2 regions of the Methylocystis sp. genome follow, and region 1 is predicted to be linked to the other one. Evidence: predicted binding sites of a transcription regulator. Region 1 holds the regulator's gene; the other holds the start of a gene.
What was found. The regulator LexA, encoded in region 1, represses DNA repair genes until DNA is damaged. The targets are predictions, from matches to a motif close to TGTTCNNNNTGTGTTCNG.
Positions count from the first base shown of each region.

Region 1 (10,753 bases):
CCCGCCGACGCCTTCAATCGTCTCGCCAATTCGCCGGCAACCAATCGTTTCGATCGTTCCTCAATCCTGGCGGCTTCGGTCGACGAAGCTTCCGCCGCTTATGGATTGACGAAGCTCAGACATTCGTCTGGAACGATCTGGATTGAAGGTTCGGCGGGCCAACCGGGCGGCGCGGCGCGCGTCATTGTCAAAGCGACCGATGTTGTGCTGTCGCTGCTTCCGCCTCATGAGATCAGCGCCAGAAGCGTGCTTTGGGGCAGGGTGGCGAACATCCAATTCGAAGGGCCGATCGCGACGGTCGAAATTGAGCTGAAGGATGACGGTCCGCTTCTGGCGACGATCACAAGAGGCGCTCTGGAAGACCTGTCTTTGAGGGTGGGCTCTCACGTCTATGCGCTGTTCAAGACGGCCGCGCTCGACGAGCGCTCCATCGGCGTGGCCAACGCCTGAGGCGAGGGACGCTCGGCAGGCCGAAGCCTGACGGGATGGGGTTTGCTTTGCCGGCGAACTGTCGGAATATGTCGAGCCTGACATAGACGCTTGAGCGATCTGACGGTGGGGCCAGTCTCAGGCGCCGGGAGCGATTGCGCATTGATCGGCGCGCCGATCCGATCGCATCCGACTGGCGGAAGGGCGGATAAGATTGATGAGCGAAGATGGCGGTCCCTCAGCCTTTTTCAAGGCGACCTCGCACGCGTTCAGCGAGATGATCGACGCCCGCCGGACGCGCCCGGAGCTTGTTGGGCTGCTCTGCGCGCAGGCGTTCGACAGCTTTACGAGAAATGTCGCGATTCAGGCGGAGGGCGATCCGGCTTTGGCCTGCCACGGCGAATGCGCGGGGTGCTGCCGCCTGCGCGTCGTCGCGACGGCGCCCGAAGTATTTGTGCTCGCGCGCTTCATTTCCGTTAACGCCGCCGCCTTCGCCGAGCGCGGAATCATGCTTCTTCAGCGGGTCGCCGACGCCGATCGGGCGCTAGGCGCGCTATCCGAGGACCAGCGAATGGCGGCGCAAGGCGCGTGCCCGCTGATCGAGCGCGAATTATGTCTCGCCTATAAGATGCGTCCGCTGGCCTGTCGCGGCCACGCGGCCTTCGACAAGGCGGCATGTCTCGCCGCCGCACGTGGCGAAGCCGTCGAAGCGCCGATCTCGACGCCCCATCTCGTCGTCCGCAGCCTCGTCCAGAACGCCTTGATGGCGGCGCTGCGGCGCGCCGGACTGGCGTGGGGAATCTATGAAATCAACAGGGCGCTGAATGTCGCGCTCTCGACGCCGGACGCGCTCGAACAATGGATTTCAGGCGAGGATCCTTTGGCGTCCGCCCGCATTCCCGACTGCGACATGATCGAAGCCGGCGCGATTTTTGACGCTGTCGAAGGATAAAGAATTGCATTCGCGGTTGTTTGATCGCGCGCGGCATATCCTTCCCTGTTGAGATGGGGAGCGCGCGGCCTTTTGCGGCCGGAGACCTCACGCCGCCGCTAAGCGGGGAGCCATGTACGACGCCAACCGTTGGGCGCAGGCGCGCGTTCGTGGGATTCTCAATGTTCTTTCATAGCCGGGGATCCCGAGAGCAAGTAGCGTCCCTTTTATGAATTCGGTTTCCTCGACAGCAGCCATAGCGCCGAGAGGAAGAATCCCTTCGCAAGCGGGAGCAAGAACAAGACGAGCGCGATCGTTGTCGGCAGAACGATCAACATTTCGACGGCATAGGAGTAATGACCGCTGCTCTCCAATATGAAGAGTAGCGACACGACGAAAATCGTTACGGCGCCGACCGTCAACCATGCTGGGCCGTCATCCGCATCGAGGCCCGCAAAGCTTTCCCGGCAATGCGCACAAGAATCGTTCGGCTTGAGGTAGCTTGCGAACAGGGCGCCCACGCCGCAGTTCGGGCATTTTCGCGTGAGTCCGCGAAGCAGGGACGTGACTGATGACGGTTCGCTCTTCATTTACGCCAAACCGAATGATGGCGATCGTCGCGCCATTGCGCGTAATCGCAGTCTCGCTTTGAGTTAACGGGATAGTTTCTTATCGGGCCGCAGGCAACCGTTGAAGGGCCAAGCGGCGAATCAACAGATAGGCGACGCAGACAAACGCGGCAACCAGCGTTAAGCTCGCCGCTCAGGGCAATCGGATGAAGCACGATTTTCCTCGCCCTCATCCTGAGGAGCCGCCGCAAGTCGGGTGTACCCGACTTGCGAATTTAATGTCGATCTCGGGCAAGCCCGAGATCGATGGCGGCGTCTCGAAGGACGAGGGTGAGGAAAAAATGCGGGCTTCCTCGTCCTTCGAGACGCGTGCTGCGCACGCTCCTCAGGATGAGGAAGCCCTTCGCCCGATCGCCCTGGCGCGTCGCTGCATTTGAGCGGGGCCGGCATTTTCTTGAACGACGTTTCGCGCACGGCTGAGAAAGGAGAGGGGAGCCGCGATGTTTCATCGCGCCTCCTTCGCTTGCCTGCGCGAGGATTAACCGCAGCTTTGCGCGCGTCGTTCGAGCAGGAACGCGCGCTGCGCCGCCCGTTTCTCTGGCTGGTGGTCGCCGCCGGCGCCGGCGTCGCGCTATATTTCTCAGCCGAGCGCGAGCCGTCGCTGGCTCTTTGCGCCTGCGCGTTCGCAGTCTTCGCCATTCTCGCCGCGCTCACGCGCCGCCATGCACGCGCTTATGCGCTGTTTCTCGCGCTCGCTTTCGTCGCCGGCGGCTTCGCGTCCGGCGCCTGGCGAACGGCGCGGGTCGCCGCGCCGATCATTCCGCGAGTCGGGATCGGAGAGCTCACCGGCTTCGTCGAGGAGGTCGACCTGCGGCGCGCCGGCGCGCGCTTCATTCTGCGTGTCGCGAGCGCCGAGGGCTTTCCCGACGATGTCGTTCCGGCCCGCGTGCGGCTGACCACCCGCGGCGATCCGAATTTTTCCGCCGGCGACTTCATCGCTCTTAAGGCGCGGCTGATGCCGTCGGCGCGGGCGGCGCTCCCCGGCGGCTATGATTTCGCGCGTGACGCATTTTTCGCGCGCATCGGCGGCGTCGGCAACGCGCTGGGGCGAATTGAAACAATGTCGCCGCCCGATCCGGCGCCAATGTCGCTGCGTTTTTTCGCGCGGGTCGATCGCATGCGCAACGCTTTGGCGATGCGGGTCTATCGAATTATCGGCGGTGACGCCGGCGCGATCGCCGCCGCGATGGTCACCGGCAAGCGCGACCTATTGTCGGAAGACGCCAAGAATCTCATCCGCCACGCCGGCATATTTCACATCATCACCATTTCCGGCGTTCAGATGACGCTCGTCGCCGGCATTTTCTTCGTTGGCTTTCGCCGTCTGCTGGCGATGTCGCAAACTCTGGCGCTCAACTATCCGATCAAGAAATGGGCGGCGGCGCTCGCCATGATCGGCGCCATTCTCTACGACATCGGCACGGGCTCGCGCGTCGGCACCGAGCGCGCGCTCGTCATGACTCTGATCATGCTTGCCGCGGTTCTGTTCGATCGGCCGTCGCTGTCGATGCGTAATCTCGCGATCGCCGCGCTCCTCATCGTCGCTTTCGAGCCGGAGGCGCTGCTTGGCGCGAGCTTTCAACTTTCCTTCGCCGCTGTCGCGGCCTTGATCGCCGTCTATGAATGGCGCGGCGAATATCTTGCGAAGCGCCGCATCGACGATCGCGCGCCGCGAACATGGTGGGGCGCGCTTCGTGAAAGCGTCGTCGAACGCCTGTTGCACGGGCCCGGCGCGGCGATCTTCGCGACATTATGCGCGACCTCGGCGACCGCTTCCTTCATGGCGAATGATTTTCATGAGCTCAGCCCCTATGTGCTGATCGGCAATCCGCTGACGCTCGCCATCATCGAATTCTTCGCGGTTCCCTGCGCGCTTCTCGGCGCCGCGCTCTATCCACTCGGCCTCGACGGATTCGTCTGGCGCTACCTTAAAATGGGCATCGACCTCGTGACCTATCTCGCGGGGCTCATCGCCAGCGCCCCGGGCGCGAGCCTGCCGGTCAAAGCCTTCGCGCCCTGGGCGATTATTTTTCTAACGCTTGCGGTGTTGTCGCTCGTTTTGTGGCGAACATGGGCTTGGCGCGCCCTCGCCATTCCTCTTGCATTCATTGGATTGATGGGTGCGACGGGCGGCGCGCCGTTCGACCTCGCCGCGCCGGCGACCGGGGAATCGGCGGCGCTGCGCCTGTCGTCGGGACAGCTTGCGGTCTTGGGACAAAGGCCGAGCGCTTTCGCCGCCGAACAATGGCTGCGCGCCGACGGCGATGCGCGCCTCGCCTCGGACGCGAAGGGCGGCGTCGCCTGCGATGATTTAGGTTGCGTCGCCAAGTCGATCGACGGTCGCTTCGTCGCGCTCGTCGCCGAGCGCGGCGCCTTCATTGAAGACTGCGCGCGCGCCGCCGTCGTCATCACGCCGCTCTATGCGCCGTTAGGATGCGCGGCGCCGATCGTGATCGATCGCCGCAAGCTGAGCGAAACGGGGGCGGTGTCGCTACGCTTCAAGGGTGCGGAAGTTGAATGGACGACGGCGCGCGCCGTCGACGAGGACCGGCCATGGTCGCCCGCGCCGCGCCAGCGGAGCAAGCCGGCGTTCCCTGCGCCGCTCAGCGATGAAGAGCGCAATGAGGAAGACGCCCGCGCGATGGAGCCGCTCGAATAGAGACGCGCTGCATGCTCTTTGTTTTGTCATTCCCGGCAGGCCGAAGGCTTGACCGGGAATCCAGGGGCAAAGGCATGAATGGTGAAGTTGCTCTGGATTCCCGATCGCGCGCAAAGCGCGCGTCGGGAATGACAGGCTTCGCCAAAACGCGCCGCAGCTAATATTTCCGCAAAAGGCTCACGAGCTTGCCTTGAATCCGCACGCGGTCAGGACCGAAGATGCGCGTCTCGTAAGCGGGATTCGCCGCCTCCAAAGCGATCGACGCGCCGCGTTTGCGCAGGCGCTTCAGCGTCGCTTCCTCATCGTCGATCAGCGCCACGACGATATCGCCGGTGTCGGCGTTGTCCTGCTTCTTGATGACGACGGTGTCGCCGTCGAGGATTCCCGCCTCGATCATCGAATCGCCGCGCACTTCGAGCGCGAAATGCTCGCCGCTCATCAGCAGGTCGGGCGGCAGATTGATCGTATGGCTGCGGTTCTGGATGGCTGAGATCGGCGTGCCGGCGGCGATGCGTCCCATCACCGGAATGGCGACCTGCTGATCGCTCTCGTCGTCGAAACGCTCATTGAGCGGGCGCACGCGGCCGAGATTGCCTTCGATGACCGAGGGCGCGAATTTGCCGCTGCGCCCGACGGCGCTGCGCGGCGTCGCCGATTCGGGCAGGCGCAGGACCTCGAGCGCGCGGGCGCGATTGGGCAGGCGACGGATGAAGCCGCGCTCTTCGAGCGCGAGAATCAGCCGATGAATGCCGGACTTCGACCGCAGGTCGAGCGCGTCCTTCATCTCGTCGAACGACGGCGGCACGCCCGATTCCTTCAAGCGCTCATGGATGAAGCGCAACAGGTCGTTTTGCTTTTTGGTCAGCATCGCCGCTCCGCCTTGCAAGCCCAATCGTCGATTTTCGCTGCGCTGCAGCTTTTGGCTCGATAAACTAAACAAATCATGAACGAACGATATACGTTCTCACTGCGTTCTGCAAGTCTTATGTTCACGCTTTGGTTAAGCGATCATCGCGGTGGAGCGGGCAGAATTATTTGTCGCGCGTGAAAAATCGCTTTTTGTCGCGCTACGCTTAGAAACACTGAAAAAGCAATAGGGTAGCGCGGCGGGTATTGCGGAACCGCTTGCGGAACATCTCAGAAATATTGTTCGGAGGCGGAATGTATTAGATATCAAAGGGTTCCTGCGCTTTGCATTGCGGAACATTTCATTGTGCAATATCGATTGCGGAACCTATTGCGGAACCTTCCGAATTCGCCTGGAGGATGTCACGGATTTCCATTGGGCTGATGAAGTCCCCGTTGTATGCTCGATGAACTAAAGCAACGACATTCTCTGGTGAAAGATGTTCACCGGCTATATCTGAAACTCTATCCCGTATTATCCGAGCGATTGCATCTTCATGCCTTGATAGCCTGAACGAAAGTTCGTTTAATTCATCTTTATTTGCTTCATTGAATAGTTTAGAAATAGCATTCAAGTAAGATATACGACAAATATCATATAATTCGTTCGATCGCGTGAGGCGCTCAACGAGCACGTCTGTATATTTAACTCCTGTTAATTGCTCAATTTCAGCATGTTTTTTGAATGGAATACTCCCCCGTCGCCGCCAAGTTGCGATTGTGCTCTTCCCAAGATTGAGGCGGATAGCAAGGTCTTCATCTCGCGTGAGGTTCAGAGCCTTCTTCACGCGATCAATAAAATCTTCCGCTGGATTTGCCGTCGCGCCTCTTGACATGATTTCATTTTGCAATCTAGGTTGCATAACGAAGCAATCCTAGAGACACCTCACAATGGGCGATCCTTCCGCAGACTTGTTGCTACAGGCCCGCATTGGGTTCTTACAGCAGGGAAGCTCTTTGGCGAAATGGTGTTCGGAAAACAAGATCACCCGCCAATGGGCCACCGCTGTCCTGACGGGACGTAGGAACGGACCCGCAGCAAAGACGCTACGTGAAAAAATCATTGTTGCCGCGACGCTCAAAGGGAAAGCCGCCTGATGTCGGGCAAATGGGTCGACACCGCCACAGTCGCGGAGTTCCTCGGCCTCTCTGATCGGGCTGTCAGAAAAGGCTTGGCTATGGGTCGACTGTGTCGCCGGCCCGTCCGGAGTCGCCGAATAAAGGGCGTTGGTGGCACATCTGGGGAGAGGTGGGAGGCTTATGCGCCGGATATCCCTGGTCTCGAAGACCATTTGAACGCCCCTTCAACGCCCGTTTCGCCTCGAACCTTCGCAACCCACTTCGATGCGGTCCTGGAGTGGTTTTCCCGCTTTGTCGAGGAAGTCGAAGCGACGAAGGCGGGCACCGTCGCCCGCGCGAATGTCCTTCGCGCATGGAGCGAAAAGAAGCTGCCCTCAATCAAGGATTCGAGCGTGTTTCGGCGCTACAGCGTGCGCACGCTCAATCGCTTCCTCGCGGACTATCAATGCAACGGCGTCACAGCATTAGGTCGCGCCAAGCGGAACGATCACAAGACGAAACGCTCGATCGTCACCGTGAAATTCGACGCCTGGGCGCGCGAAGGCGGGTTGGAGAATGAGCTGGAGTCCATCGCGGAAGCGCTGAAAATACGCATTCGCGGCTGGCACAAGGCGTGGGAAAGCATTTCCGCAATCCGCTTGGATGCCTCACGTCACCTTGAGAAGCTCGCCAGGGAGCGCGGTTTCGAGCCGCCGAACGGCGTGTGTGACATCCCGCTCCACATCGTCAAGGCGGAGATGAAATATCGCCGCGCCACCAAAATCAAGAAAGACCGCAAAGGTTTCGAAGACAAATCGCCGGCAATCCGCCGGACGATCGAAGGGCTTTGGCCCATGGACATTGTCGTCGGCGCCGTTCATCCCCTCGATTTCTTCCTTCCCGAAACAGAAGACTATCAGCGCTACGCCAAGGCCATCTGTTGGCTGGATGTTGCAACGAAGCGCCTTTGGGCGACCATCGTGTTTCTTCCAAAGGGAACAGGCATTCGCAACGCGCACGTCATCGCCAGCTTCATGGAAATGGTCGCGGAATGGGGCCTCCCCAGGACGCTCTATCTCGATAACGGTCAGGAATATCGCTTCGCCGAGTTCATCAAAGACGCCATCACACTTAACGATCGTGGAATGAAGGTATTCGCAGGCGGAGAGCAAAAGGCTATACGCCGCGCGCGCCCCTATGCGGCGCGCTCCAAGGCCATCGAAGGCGTCTTTGCGCAACTGCGCCATCTGTTCGAAAAAGTGCAGGGCTACATCGGCGGCGACCGCATGAAAAAGAAGGTAGCAAACGTCGGCAAGGCACCCATACCTTTCCCTTCGATCGAGCTGTTTCCACAGGTGATTGCAGGGATATTGGCGCAATATCACACTAAAGCGCAGGGAAAGAATTCGCAGCTCGGCGGCGATTCGCCAATCGATGCATTCAATCGCGCCGTGGATAAGGGATGGCAAAAGACCGAAGTGGACCCGGACGCCTTTGCAACCGTCTTCTCTGAGAAACGGATCGTAGCGATCACAAATGGAGCTATCACGGTCAAGGGTCGCGTCTTCTATTTCGACGGCTTAGTCACCTACCATGATGGCGATTATATCACCGTTCGCGTGCCGAAATACGAGCAGTGGGCGCGTCTACCTGTCGAGGATATGCAGGGAAATCTTCTCGGCTTCGCGGAAGAGGATCAACCTTTCGCTTGTTTCGACCCGGCCGGCGCCAGAGAGCGACCGTCGTCGCATGCTCCAAAGGCGTGCCGTTCGCCAGCTCGATAATTCGGTTCCGGATATCGATGTAACGGCCGAACTTCTTGATTTCCAGACGAAAGCTCCGAAGGCCTTGCCCGCGCCGGTCGGCGCGCGTGTCACTGCCTCCGACAAAGAAAAGGCGGTCGCGCGGGGCGTGAAGGAAAGTCCCGAAGCGCAGCGCAAGCGGGCCGACAATGTGCGGCGATACAACATCGACAAATCGAACCAAGCGATGAAGGAATTCATCCAAAAATTCGATGCGAGAAAGGCTCAATAAGCATGACGAATGTGAGCCGAACATCGATCTTCGAAGCCATCGAGAACACCGTCAACATTGTTGATCGCATCAAATCAATTGCGGGGGCGATCATCGGTCCAGCTGCAATTGGCAAGACGACAGCAGTCGAGCATATCGCGAATTCGAACAGTAGGATGGTCTATATTCGGGTATCCGGCGCACAGGAAACGATGAAAGCCGGTTGCGTTCTGCTCGCGTCGGCCCTGGGCGTTCATTCGGACTTCGATAGCGCCAATAAGATTTGGACAAACCTGGAAGATCATTTCGATTATTGGGGGTCGCACGGCTCCGCTCAAACGATCATTCTAGACGAAGCTCAGAACCTGGACGGCAAGCTTCTTAAGGAGATGGTTGATATTCCCTATCGGTTCCGCGTTCCAGTCATCGTCTGCGGGAACAATGACGTTTTGAAGCGGCGACACTCTTCGAAAGACGCATTTGAACAGGTCACAAGCCGTTTGGTGAAGCGTACGATGCTATGGCATCCCACAGAAGATGACTTCAAAACTATCGCGATAGATCGTGACGTTTGCGGGGTCGCAGCGCATCGCGCGTGCGTGAACTTCGGACTAAATACGTCGCTCCGCGAATTCGTCCCGCTTCTCGACACAGCTCGTGCCTTCGCTGGAAGCGGACCGCTCGGCCTACAGGAAATCGAGCGGGCGCTTCTGTCTCTCCGACAACAAGATGACGACCCCCTAAAGCTACTGAAGCGCATCGCCGCGTAGGTAGGAGATTTGGCCATGCTCACCACGAAGCAAATGCGCCTTGTCCAAGCGGTAAAAAAATATCTCGGCGACGAGGAAACCTATCGCCATCTCTTGCGTGAGTCGACGGGCGTCGAGAGCGCGAGAGTCCTCGACAATATCGGATTAAACGCGTTCGTCCGCGAGGCGAAGCGGCTTGGGTTCAGGCACACGTCCGCGACCAGCTTTGGCGCGCGGCGAGGGATGGCGACGCCAAAACAGGTCGCGATGATCCGCAAGCTTTGGGCGGACTGGTCGACGATCGACGCCTCGGAAAAAGCCCTAAACGCCTGGCTCGAACGTTCCTACAGCGTTTCCGCGCTTCGCTTTCTTTCATTCGACGCCGCTGGGAAAGCGATCAACGGCCTTCGCACCATGATGCGACGAAAGGCCGAAGTAGACGAAACCGCAGATCGGAGCACGTCGTGACGCAGGAGATCGATTGTCGATCGCGAAGCGCTTCTCCAGCTCAGCAAGGACGAGCAGATCGAAATTATCGTCATACGGGCCGAAGCTAGCGAAGCGGTCAAGGCCGCTGCAAATCAAGCGATCGAGGACATTCCGCACCACGCGATGAGGATGGCGAGTCCATGCAAACCGCCAACGAGAAATTCGAAGCCGCTGGCGCGTCGCTTGTCGCCAAATGGGCTGCTTTGGTCGAGGAGATAGGGCGGTGCCGCATCGGCAGTTGAACCGGCGGGCGGACCGCAAGGCGAAACCGTCGCAGTCTTTGCGACCTTTTCGCCGAAAGAGATCACGTCGCAAGCTTTGCGACTTGGAAGGCGCGAGACGGGCGCAGCAACGCCCGCCTCGCATGATCGTAACCACGACAGACAGGTGAAGTCCATGAGCAGCATACGATCGATGAGAGATTACGACGAACACACTCAACATCTCAAGCATCTATGGCATGAGACGGTTATCAAGAGGTTGCTCGACAATGCCGAACATCTTGAGGGCAGAGTGGGCGCGCTTCGCCACGACATGAAATTGGAGAACCTCGACGTCCGCCACGCCTACGCCCGAACATTTGAGTTCGACAAAATTCTTGCGGACATACGACGGCTGCTTTTGGAGACGGAGATATTCCAGGACAAGGAAGTGTTCTTCGAAGGGTTTTTGGAGGACGCGGCCGAGGCTGAACGATTTAAGGCGAAGCCGCGCCGAAGAAGCCGGGTGCGGAATGGCCGTGCCGCAAAGCCGCAAACGCCCGTTCAAAAGAAGCTCGCAAAAGGGCGCTCTTCGACGTGACGATGCCCGCAATGCGCATTTCGATTTCACTCCAGCAGACAAGGCCTTCAACATGAGCGAACTGAAATATCACGCCAGTGAGGCGCTC
Region 1 is NZ_JBFWVN010000065.1:4,511-15,263, forward strand. It holds gene modC (molybdenum ABC transporter ATP-binding protein) at 1-450, shown strand, start outside; gene AB7I51_RS15595 (YkgJ family cysteine cluster protein) at 647-1,381, shown strand; gene AB7I51_RS15600 (DUF983 domain-containing protein) at 1,588-1,881, opposite strand; gene AB7I51_RS15605 (ComEC/Rec2 family competence protein) at 2,384-4,648, shown strand; gene lexA (transcriptional repressor LexA) at 4,806-5,516, opposite strand; gene AB7I51_RS15615 (helix-turn-helix domain-containing protein) at 5,857-6,417, opposite strand; gene AB7I51_RS15620 (hypothetical protein) at 6,446-6,652, shown strand; gene AB7I51_RS15625 (hypothetical protein) at 7,150-8,397, shown strand; gene AB7I51_RS15630 (hypothetical protein) at 8,363-8,647, shown strand; gene AB7I51_RS15635 (AAA family ATPase) at 8,650-9,396, shown strand; gene AB7I51_RS15640 (regulatory protein GemA) at 9,412-9,843, shown strand; gene AB7I51_RS15645 (hypothetical protein) at 10,318-10,632, opposite strand; gene AB7I51_RS15650 (hypothetical protein) at 10,718-10,753, shown strand, end outside.

Region 2 (10,753 bases), on a different contig from region 1:
CGCCTCATGCTGCACGCGGGCCACGAGACTCTTGCCGCCGCGCGGCACGATCACATCAATATTGCCGTCGAGCCCGGCGAGCATCGCGCCGACCGCGGCGCGATCCGCCGTCGCGACGAGCGAGATCGCCGCCTCGGGAAGCCCCGCCGCTTTCAGTCCCGCGACAAGACAGGCGTGAATGGCGGCCGACGACCGCAGGCTTTCGGAGCCGCCGCGCAGGATCGCGGCGTTGCCGGCCTTGAGACACAGACCGCCAGCATCGGCGGTGACATTGGGCCGGCTTTCGTAAATCACCCCAATGACGCCGAGCGGCGTCGAGACGCGCTCGATCTTCAAACCGTTCGGCCGCTCGAATCTGGCCAGAACGCGCCCCACCGGGTCGGGCAGATCGGCGATCTCGTCCAATCCGCGGGCGATCGCCTCGACGCGCGCGGGATCCAACGTCAGCCGATCGAGGAAAGACGCGGCCGTTCCGCGCGCCTTGGCGTCGGCGACGTCGTGCGCATTGGCGGCGAGTATCACGCCGCTTTGGCGGCGAATTTCGCCGGCCGCCGCCCGCAGTGCCTTGTTCTTGGCGTCGCTCGAAGCAAGCGCCGCCGCCCGCGACGCCACGCGCGCGGCGCGCCCCAGCGCGACGAGCGAGTCGCTCAATGTCGCGTCCGCGCCCGCCCGCGCCTCGTTGCGTAATGCCTGCGTCATGGCCATCTCTCGGCAAGTGCTCGCGTCTCGCTATCATGGCGTCGCCGGCAAGGAAAGAAGCGGTCTTGCAGGCCCTTGCGCGATATGGAAGAACGGCCCCATGTCCGCATTGCAAGATAATCCCTTCACTGGGCCGATCGGCGCTGAATATGAGGTGCTGCGGCTGTTGTGTCCGAACGCGCCCGTGCTCGCCCGGATGGTCGGAGAGCACGTTAAGCAATGGCGTTGCGGCGTCGGGCCGATTGCGGGATTCGAAATCGGCTGCGGCACCGGGATCAGCACGCTGGCGGCGCTCTCCGCGTGCGATGATCTCAAGCTCATCGCGGTCGACAGCGCCGGCGAAATGCTCGCTCAGGCGCGCGTCAACCTCGCCGATTACGCTTCTGCGGGCCGCGTCAAATTCATCGAAGCCGATGCGCTGGCGTCGTTGCGCGACTTGCCCGATGCGAGCGTGGATGTCGTCATTTCGAATTATGCGATCCATAACTTCGCTGACGATTATCGTAACGCTGTCGTATCCGAGATATTCCGCGCGCTGAAGCCCGGCGGCCTGTTCGTCAACGGCGACCGCTACGCCATGGACGACCCGGCGGCGCATCTCGCCGATACGCAAGCTGTCGTGCGGGGATGGTTCAAGATTTTTACCGAAATGAAACGACTTGATCTCCTCGAAGACTGGGTCATGCATTTGCTGAGCGACGAATCGCCTCGGCGCATCATGTATTTCGAGCCGGCGCTTCAGCAGTTGCGCGCCGCAGGCTTCGCGCCGGTCACGGTCGAATTCCGCGAAGGCGTGGACACTCTGGTGACCGCATTAAAGCCGGGCGCCACGGATGCGCAATAATTGGTCTTCGAACGTGCCCGAAAGTTTCGCGTCCGCCTCCGTCTCCCAGCCGAACGCCCGAGAGACTTTCGTGTCGCAAGAGTTCCACCTTTATTGAGTAATGGCATTGGACTTGCTGCGAGCGGCCGATTGACGACGCGGGCGCGTCCGGCGCGCGACGCGCGCGGCATTCTAAAAATCAACCAGCACTGGAAATTTGATGTCGATTGCATCCGCCGCCAGCTCCGATTTCCTGTCCCGCGAGCGCACCGTCGCCTCCCCCGTCTTCAATCGCTGGCTCGTTCCGCCGGCCGCGCTCGCCATTCATCTCTGCATCGGCATGGCCTATGGCTTCTCCGTCTTCTGGCTGCCGCTGTCGCGGGCGATCGGCGGGGCGCAGCCCAAGGAATGCCCGGAAACTCTCGGTTTTTTCGCAACACTTATCGCGACCGACTGCGACTGGAAGATCAGCTGGCTCGGCTGGACCTTCACGCTCTTCTTCGTTTTCCTGGGCTCGTCTGCGGCGGTCTTCGGCCATTGGCTGGAGACGGCCGGACCGCGAAAGGCCGGACTCGCAGCGGCCTGCTGCTGGTGCGGCGGTCTGCTGATCTCGGCGCTCGGCGTCTATGTCCATCAGATCTCTTTGCTGTGGATCGGCTCCGGCGTGATCGGCGGCATTGGACTCGGGCTCGGATACATCTCGCCGGTTTCGACGCTGATCAAATGGTTCCCTGACCGGCGCGGCCTGGCGACTGGTCTCGCCATCATGGGGTTCGGCGGCGGCGCAATGATCGGCGCGCCGCTCGCGGATCGGCTGATGAGCTTTTATGCGACGCCGACCTCGCCGGGCGTCTGGCAGACCTTCGTCACGCTGGCCGCGATCTATTTCGCCTTTATGGTCGCCGGCGCGATCGGCTACCGGGTGCCATCTAACGGATGGGCGCCCGAAGGCTTCACGCCGCCGACGGCGGCCAAGAACGCCCTGGTGACGCATCGCCATGTGCATCTCGACGTCGCATGGAAGACGCCGCAATTCTGGCTGCTCTGGGGCGTTCTTTGTCTTAACGTTTCAGCCGGCATCGGCGTGCTGGGCATGGCCTCGCCGATGCTGCAGGAAGTCTTCGGCGGCAAGCTCATCGGCCTGGATGTCGGTTTCGATCAACTCGACGCCGGCCAGAAAATGCAGATCGCAGCGATCGCGGCCGGCTTCACCGGCCTGTTGAGCCTCTGCAACATCGGCGGGCGCATCGGCTGGGCCTCGGCCTCCGACGCATTCGGCCGCAAGATCACTTACGCCATCTTCTTCGTCCTCGGGCTCTCGCTCTATTCGGCGATACCCTTCGCGGCGAAGGGCGGGATGGTCGGCGTCTTCGTTCTGCTGTTCTCAGTCATCATCACCATGTACGGCGGCGGCTTCGCGACGATCCCGGCCTATCTCGCCGACATTTTCGGCACGCACCACGTCGGCGCCATCCATGGCCGGCTTCTGACCGCCTGGTCAACGGCCGGCGTGCTCGGGCCGGTGCTGGTCAATTACATTCGCGAATATCAACTCGCGCACGGCGTCGCGCGCGAGGCCGCCTATAATCAGACCATGTATGTGCTCGCGGGCCTCCTGCTCGCAGGCTTCATCTGCAATTTGCTGGTGCGGCCATGCGCCGAGAAATATTTCATGAGCGATGAAGAAGTCGCGGCGCAAAAGCACATCACCGTCGCTGAAGTCGTCAAGGCGGACGACGATGTTCACGCCGACTTCGAGGATTTTGTCGAAGAGGGGCTGGAGCCCGTCGCGACGGACGATCCGCCAACCGTTGCGCGCCCCGAGCCCGACTCGAACGGCCGATCGCTGCAGCTTTTTCTCGCCTGGGCCGCGGTCGGCGTCCCGCTCACCTGGGGCGTGTGGATGACGCTCCTGAAGACCGCGGCGCTGTTTCGCTGATCTGGCGCGCGAAACGCTTCGACTTTAGCGCGACCTTGGCGGGCGGAGACGTGACGCGCGCCCGGCCTTCGTCCCCTTGCCTTCCGCTCGCCTTGATCGCGGCCGCCTTGTTTGACAGAAGTCGGGGACGCTGGGCGCCTTTGTGATTCGTCACGCGCCGCAAATGAGACGAGGCCTCTATGGCGACTGCTTGCACCAATGGGCTCGATACCGGCTTCGTCGATCTCGGCTATATGAAAGTCGCCGTTCTCGGCGTGGTGCAGGGCATCACCGAACTGCTGCCGATCTCCTCGACGGCGCATATGCGCATCGTGCCGGCGCTCTTCGGCTGGAAGGACCCTGGCTCGGCCTTCTCCGCCGCGATGCAGCTCGCGGCGCTCGCCGCCGTCGTCAGCTATTTCTGGAGCGACATCCGGGCGCTCGCCGAGGGCTCGATTCGCGCGCTCGTGCGACGCGATTTCAACGACTGGACCTTCCGCTTTGTCGTCTGGATCGCGCTGGCGACGGTGCCGATCGGAATCGCCGGCATCGCGCTGTCGCATACGTTGAACACTTGCGGCTCGCCCCTGCGCACGCTGCCGGTGATCGGCATTTCGTCGATCGTGATGGCGGCGCTGCTCGCCATCGCCGAACTCTATTGCAATCACAAGCGCACGCTCGAACATGTCAGCCTGAAGGATGCGATGATCGTCGGCTTCGCCCAGGTCGGCGCGCTCATTCCTGGCGTCTCGCGCTCCGGCTCGACGCTGACCGCGGCGCTTTTCCTCGATCTGAAACGCGAGGAGGCGGCGCGCTTTTCCTTTATTCTCGGCATCCCGACGATCGCCCTCGCGGGCTTGAAGGAGCTGTGGGAGCTGCACAAAGCGCAGCTCGATTTCCACGGCTGGGCGGTGCTGACGCTCGGACTTTTCGTCGCGTCGATCTCCGCCTTTGTCGCGATCTGGGGCCTGCTGCGAATTCTCGAACGGTTTTCGGCGTGGCCCTTCGTCTATTATCGCGCCTTCATTGGCGTCGTGCTGCTCGTCGGGTTTTACGTGGGATTCCTGGCGTAGCGCCGTCATTGCGAGCGAAGCGAAGCCATCCAGAGTCGCGCCTACGGCTCTGGATTGCTTCGTCGCTGCGCTCCTCGCAACAATGACGGCTCTTGATTATTCCGCCGCCGCTTTGAGGCGTTCGCGCGCCGTCGCCCGCAGATCGTCGATGAGCGTGAGCGCGCCGTTTTCTTCATAATGCCAGAAGGTCCAGCCGTTGCAGGCCGGCAGGCCCTGCGCCAGCGCCCCGGTCTTGTGAATCGAGCCGACAAAGCCGGAGAGCGACAGGGCCCCGTCGGCGCGCACCACCGCGCGATAGCGCCGCTTGGCGTCGACGAGCGTCGCGCCTGGCGCGACGAGGCCGGCTTCGACAAGGCTCGCGAAGGCGATGCGCGGCTCGGCGCGTTTCGACGGCGCAGTCGCCACCGCCTCATGCGGCAAGGGTTCGACCGCGGCAATCCGCGCCTGGGCCGCCGCTCGATAGTCGTCGTCGCGCTCGATGCCGAGCCAGTCGCGGCCCAAGCGTTTGGCGACTGCGCCGGTCGTTCCGGAGCCAAAGAAAGGATCGAACACCAGATCGCCGGGTTTCGACGCGGCGAGGATGACTCGCGCGAGCAGCGCTTCGGGCTTTTGCGTCGGATGAGTCTTGCGGCCGGCGTCATTCTTGAGACGCTCGGTCCCGCCGCAGATCGGTAGGAGCCAGTCGGAGCGCATCTGGCAATCTTCATTCGCCGCCTTCAGCGCCTCGTAATTGAAGGTGTAGTTTTTTGCGCGTTGATCTCGCGCCGCCCAGATCATCGTCTCATGGGCGTTGGTGAAGCGCCGGCCGCGAAAGTTCGGCATCGGATTGTTCTTGCGCCACACGATGTCGTTGAGGATCCAGAACCCGAGATCCTGCATGATCGCGCCGACGCGGAAAATATTGTGATAGGAGCCGATGACGAAAATCGTCGCTGAGGGCTTCATCAGCCGGCGCGCTTCCTTGAGCCAGTCGCGCGTGAAGGCGTCATAGGCGGCGAAACTGGCGAATTTGTCCCAGTCGTTATCGACCGCGTCGACGAGACTCTGGTCCGGGCGAAGCAGAGAATTGGCGAGCTGAAGATTGTAAGGCGGATCGGCGAAGACGAGGTCGACGCTTTCGTCGGCCATGCGCTCCATCAGCGTCGCGCAGTCGCCGCTGAGAATTTCATTGCGCGCCGTCGCGCGGAGCGGCCTTTCGCTTGTGCGCCCGATACGCGTGACCTGAATTCGGGCTTTGAGACGAGCCGCTCCGACGCGCGCGCTACGCATGAACTCCACACCATCAACGCAACTGACAGGCGCGATAGTGAAGGAGGGAGGTAAAAGCCGCGTTTAAAGCGAAGAACGGCCTACGTCTCTTTTTCGTACGGAAGTCTTAAAGAAGTAAAAAGGTTAGCAAAATCTTGCCCGCGTCTTCACGCCTCGCGCACCGGCGCGAAACTGACCCGATGCGCCGGGCTCGCGCCGTAGCGCGCCAGCGCGTCGAGGTGGTGCTGCACGGCGTAGCCGGCATTGGTCTCGAAGCCATAATGGGGATAATGGGCGGCGAGGCGGCGCATCATCGCATCGCGCGCGACCTTGGCGACGATCGAGGCGGCGGCGATGGAAATCGCCGTGGCGTCGCCCTTGACGATCATCTGGCAGGGGCAGTCGACCGGCGGCCGGTCATTGCCATCGACGAGGAGATAGGCCGGCCGATGCGTGAGGCCGGCGACGGCGCGGGCCATGGCGGCGAGAGAGGCTCGGCGAATATTGATTCGGTCGATTTCGGCGGCGGTGACGAAGGCGACGCTGACCGCGAGCGCGCTGGCCATGATCCGCTCGAAGGCTTCTTCGCGCTGCGCCGGGTTCAGCGCCTTGGAATCATCGAGGCCGCGCGGCCGTCGGTCGGGATCGAGAATCACCGCCGCCGCCGCGACCGGCCCGGCGAGCGGCCCGCGCCCGACCTCGTCGACGCCGGCGATCGGCCAGACGCCCTTGCGCCGAAACTGGCCCTCCAGCCGAAAACTGACCCCGCTGGCTGTCACGAAAGGCTCCCTCGGCGGATCACGGCGCAACAAAGGACGTCGAGCCCAGTGACCGCGCGGCGAATAAAGCGCGGAGGGTGGGCCGCTGACAAGCTGTACGAGACGCGCAATCGGCGGAATCGGGTGAAGGGCTTCCTCGCCCTTCGAGACGCGTGCTGCGCACGCTCCTCAGGATGAGGAAACCCTTCACCCGATCGCCTTGGGCGCGCCATGCGACCGGAAAATCGGCTCAGAAAAGGCTGAGCTGTCGTGGCGCGCGGCGCGGCGGCTCAAACAAATCGGTCCGCAATTTTGTTTTCTGCCCGAAGCCGAGCCGATCGGCGGCGACCTCAAAACGTCGGCCGATCATCCAGGCGTATGGCCCCTCGCCCTTCATGCGGGTTCCGAAGGATGATTCATAAAGCTTGCCGTCGCGCGTCGAACGCATCAGCGCCAGCGCGCGCCGCGCCCGGTCGGGAAAATTGGCGACCAGCCATTCGGTGAAGAGATCGCGCAATTCGAGCGGCAGGCGCAGCAGCACATAGCCGGCCTCGCGCGCGCCGGCGGCATGCGCCCGCGTCAATATCCTCTCGATCTCGTCGTCATTGATCGAGGGAATAATCGGCGCCGTCATCACCGCGGTCGGCACGCCGGCGGCGGCAAGCTTCTCGATGGTCTCGAGCCGCAGTTCCGGCGTCGCCGCGCGCGGCTCCATGAGACGCGCCAATTTCCGGTCAAGCGTCGTCACCGAGATCGCCACCTTCGCCAGGCCCTTGGCGGCCATCGGCGCGAGGAGATCGAGGTCGCGCAACACCAGCGCCGACTTCGTCACGACGCCGACCGGATGATTGGCGCGCGCCAGAACTTCGAGGATCGAGCGCATGATTCGATGGGTCTTTTCCGCCGGCTGATAGGGGTCGGTGTTGGTGCCGATGGCGATCATCTTCGGGACGTAGCCAGGCGCCGACAATTCGCGTTCGAGAAGCTGCGCCGCGCCTTCCTTGACGAAAATCTCGGTCTCGAAATCGAGGCCAGGCGAAAAACCCATATAGGCGTGCGTCGGCCGCGCGAAACAATAGACGCAGCCGTGCTCGCAGCCGCGATAGGGATTGATCGAGCGGTCGAAGGAAATGTCGGGCGACTCATTCCTGGTGATGATCGTGCGCGGCTTCTCGACGTGAAAATTGGTCTTGAGCGCTTCGAGGCTCTCCAGCGAGCCCCAACCGTCGTCGGCCTCCTCGCGTACCTCCTTCTCGAACCGGCCGCTGCGCTTCGACAGCGCCCCGCGCCCGCGCCGGCGTTCGGCGTCGATGAACGCGCCGACGCTCGTCTGGCCGAACTGGCTGATCTGGCGCCCGAGCGCCGCCGATGAAACATCAGCTACGCGATCCATTGCAGACTCCGACTTTTTGAGAAGGAACTAGAGAGGACCGCGCCGAGATGCGAAACTTCGACGCGGCCTCCCGACTACAACGCAACGCCACTCATCCGGCGCAACGCCGGACACATCGGGGACTCGCCGCTTGCTTCCGGCTCGAGCAGCCGAGGGTGAACAGAAGGCGAATAGAGAACATATATAGAACATACGCGCCGCGCGCAAGACCGCAAAAGTGCGATTTCAATTTGAATTCTGGCGATCGCCGCGGCGGCAGCGCGCCATTGCCCGAGAACGGGTCATCGACCAAGGAGCATCGCGGCGCGCGCCGCGATCAGCCGCCAGAAGAGTCGCACGGGATATCCCCGGTAGCTCGGCGCGCCGCTCGGCAATTTTATATCCGACTTTCGGTGTTGTGTTTTGGTCCTCATTTCAATCGGCGGCACATCGCCCTCATATCGGGACCGATAGGTGGAAACCCAAAATCCTGGCTCGAACTTCAAAAACATGCCCGAGCAACAGCAAGACGCGACGACCCGACGCGTTCGTGACTTCGGGCTGAGCCTGTAATCCGCCAAGAGGTCCGCGCCCGACAAGACGCGAAATCGATCGTCCCGATAGGTGAGATATGGCGTGCCGCCATCCGGGTCGAGAATTGGCGCAGCGTTTGGCGCCGCTTCGATTCGGCGACCGCCTTCCTGGCAATCCTTGCAATAGCAAACGGCGCTCAAGATCGGCTCGCCAATGGCTTCGCATTGAACGCGCCCGCAAGCGCATGACGATCGTCTTACGTTGAGCCGCATGTGCAAGTCCAAATCGTCGCAAGCCAGACATAAAATGCAGCAACGCAATCATAGATCAAAAATCAAAATCGAATACCGCCGATGAAACGCGCCGCTCACGCGAGCGGCGCGTATTGATGGCGGCTCTGGCGCACTCACCGCACCAGAATATTCCTGAACTGCCAGGGATCGCTTTCGTCGATGTCTTCCGGGAACAATCCCGGACGGCCGTCGAGCGGCGTCCAATCGGTGTAATAGCCCTTCACCGGGCCGAGATAGGGCAGTTGCACTTCAAGGCAGCGCTTGTAGTCGACTTCGTCGGCCTCGACGATGCCGGCTTGCGGATTCTCCAGCGCCCAGACCATCCCGGCGAGCGCCGCCGAACTCACCTGCAGGCCGGTGGCGTTCTGATAGGGCGCGAGGTCGCGCGTCTCCTCGATCGAAAGCTGCGAGCCATACCAATAAGCGTTCTTGGCGTGGCCGTAGAGCAGCACGCCGAGCTCGTCGATGCCGTCGACGATTTCATGCTCGTCGAGAATCTGCCAGCTCTCCTGCATCTTGCCGGCGGCGCCGAACATTTCGTGTAGCGACAGAACGGCGTCGTCCGCCGGATGATAGGCATAGTGACAGGTCGGACGATAGACCGCCTGCCCCGAACCATCGCGCACCGTCAGATAGTCGGCGATCGAAATCGACTCATTGTGAGTGACGAGAAAGCCATATTGCGCGCCGGGCGTCGGGCACCAGGAGCGCACGCGGGTATTGGCGCCGGGCGACAGCAGATAGATCGCCGCGCCGCAGCCGGTTGCGTGCGTGCGCCCGATGTCGGGCAACGCCTTTTCATGCGTGCCCCAACCAAGTTCGGCGGGCTGCATGCCCTCGGAGACGAAGCCTTCGACCGACCATGTGTTGACGAAGACGTTGCGCGGCTTCGGCTGGCGCGCGCGCTGGGTGTCGCGCTCGGCGATGTGAACGCCCTTGACGCCGAGCTTTTGGGCGAGCGCGCCCCAATCGGCGCGCGTTTCCGGCTCCTTGTCGAGCACGCCCACATCGCGCGCGACATTCACCAGCGCCTGTTTGACGAACCAGGACACCATGCCGGGATTGGCGCCGACGCAGGAAACCGCGGTCGATCCGCCGGGATTCTTGCGACGTTCCTCCAGCACCGTCTCGCGCAGAGCGTAATTGGTGCGCGCCTCATTGCTCATGTTTTTGTCGAAATAGAAGCCCGGCCACGGCTCCACCACCGTGTCGACGCATAGCGCGTTCAATTCGCGCGCGAGCTTGATGATCGCAAGCGACGACACGTCGACCGACAGATTGACGATAAAGCCCTGGCCCCCGCCTTTCGTCAGCAGCGGCGTCAGGATGTCGCGGTAGTTCTCGGGCGTGAGGCGCGCTTTCAAAAAGGCGATGCCGCGTTCGTCGAGCAGCCGGCGATGCGTGTCGACGGGGTCGATGACGGTGAAACGCGACTTGTCGAAATCGAAATGGCGCTCGATCAGCGGCAAAATGCCTCGGCCAATGGAGCCGAAGCCTATCAGCACGATCGGACCGGTGATTTTGCCGTAGTTTGGCCAAGTCGACATGAGGCGTTGCTCCCGAGAAGAATATTGCGTCGCGATAAAGCAAGCGCAGACGTATTAATCAAGAGCTTGAGCGAGAGGTGGCGGCGCGCGTAAGGTGGCGCCGCGCGCGTCGCCCCTATGTAATTGAGATAATTCTGCAGTAGAGCGTCTGAATGGAGCGTTTGACGGAACCAGCGATGACGGCCGAACGCGACGGCGCGCAGCAGGAGTCGAACGTCGCCGATGCTTTGACGGCGATCAAAGCGAAGCCGATCGAACTTTCGCAGGACGATACGCTCGAAGGCGCCGCAGCGGCCATTTTCTCCGGCGCTCTTGAGCATTTTCTGGCCAATGTTCCGATTCTTCAATCATTGAGCGCGCCGGAAAGCGTGCATCAGATGCGCGTCGCCCTGCGCCGCCTGCGCGCGGCGATCGGCTTGTTGCGGCCGGCTGTCACCGGGCCTGCGCTCGAAACTGCGGCCAAACGCGCCAAGGCGCTTGCCGCCGTT
Region 2 is NZ_JBFWVN010000018.1:20,251-31,003, reverse strand. It holds gene AB7I51_RS08155 (glutamate-5-semialdehyde dehydrogenase) at 1-699, opposite strand, end outside; gene AB7I51_RS08150 (class I SAM-dependent methyltransferase) at 800-1,543, shown strand; gene AB7I51_RS08145 (OFA family MFS transporter) at 1,743-3,461, shown strand; gene uppP (undecaprenyl-diphosphatase UppP) at 3,641-4,513, shown strand; gene AB7I51_RS08135 (site-specific DNA-methyltransferase) at 4,610-5,782, opposite strand; gene AB7I51_RS08130 (ribonuclease HII) at 5,929-6,540, opposite strand; gene AB7I51_RS08125 (PA0069 family radical SAM protein) at 6,770-7,912, opposite strand; gene AB7I51_RS08120 (homospermidine synthase) at 8,832-10,265, opposite strand; gene AB7I51_RS08115 (CHAD domain-containing protein) at 10,442-10,753, shown strand, end outside.
Region 2: a site for LexA is predicted at 8,086-8,103, ahead of AB7I51_RS08125 (PA0069 family radical SAM protein). Genes of this name have one in related genera too.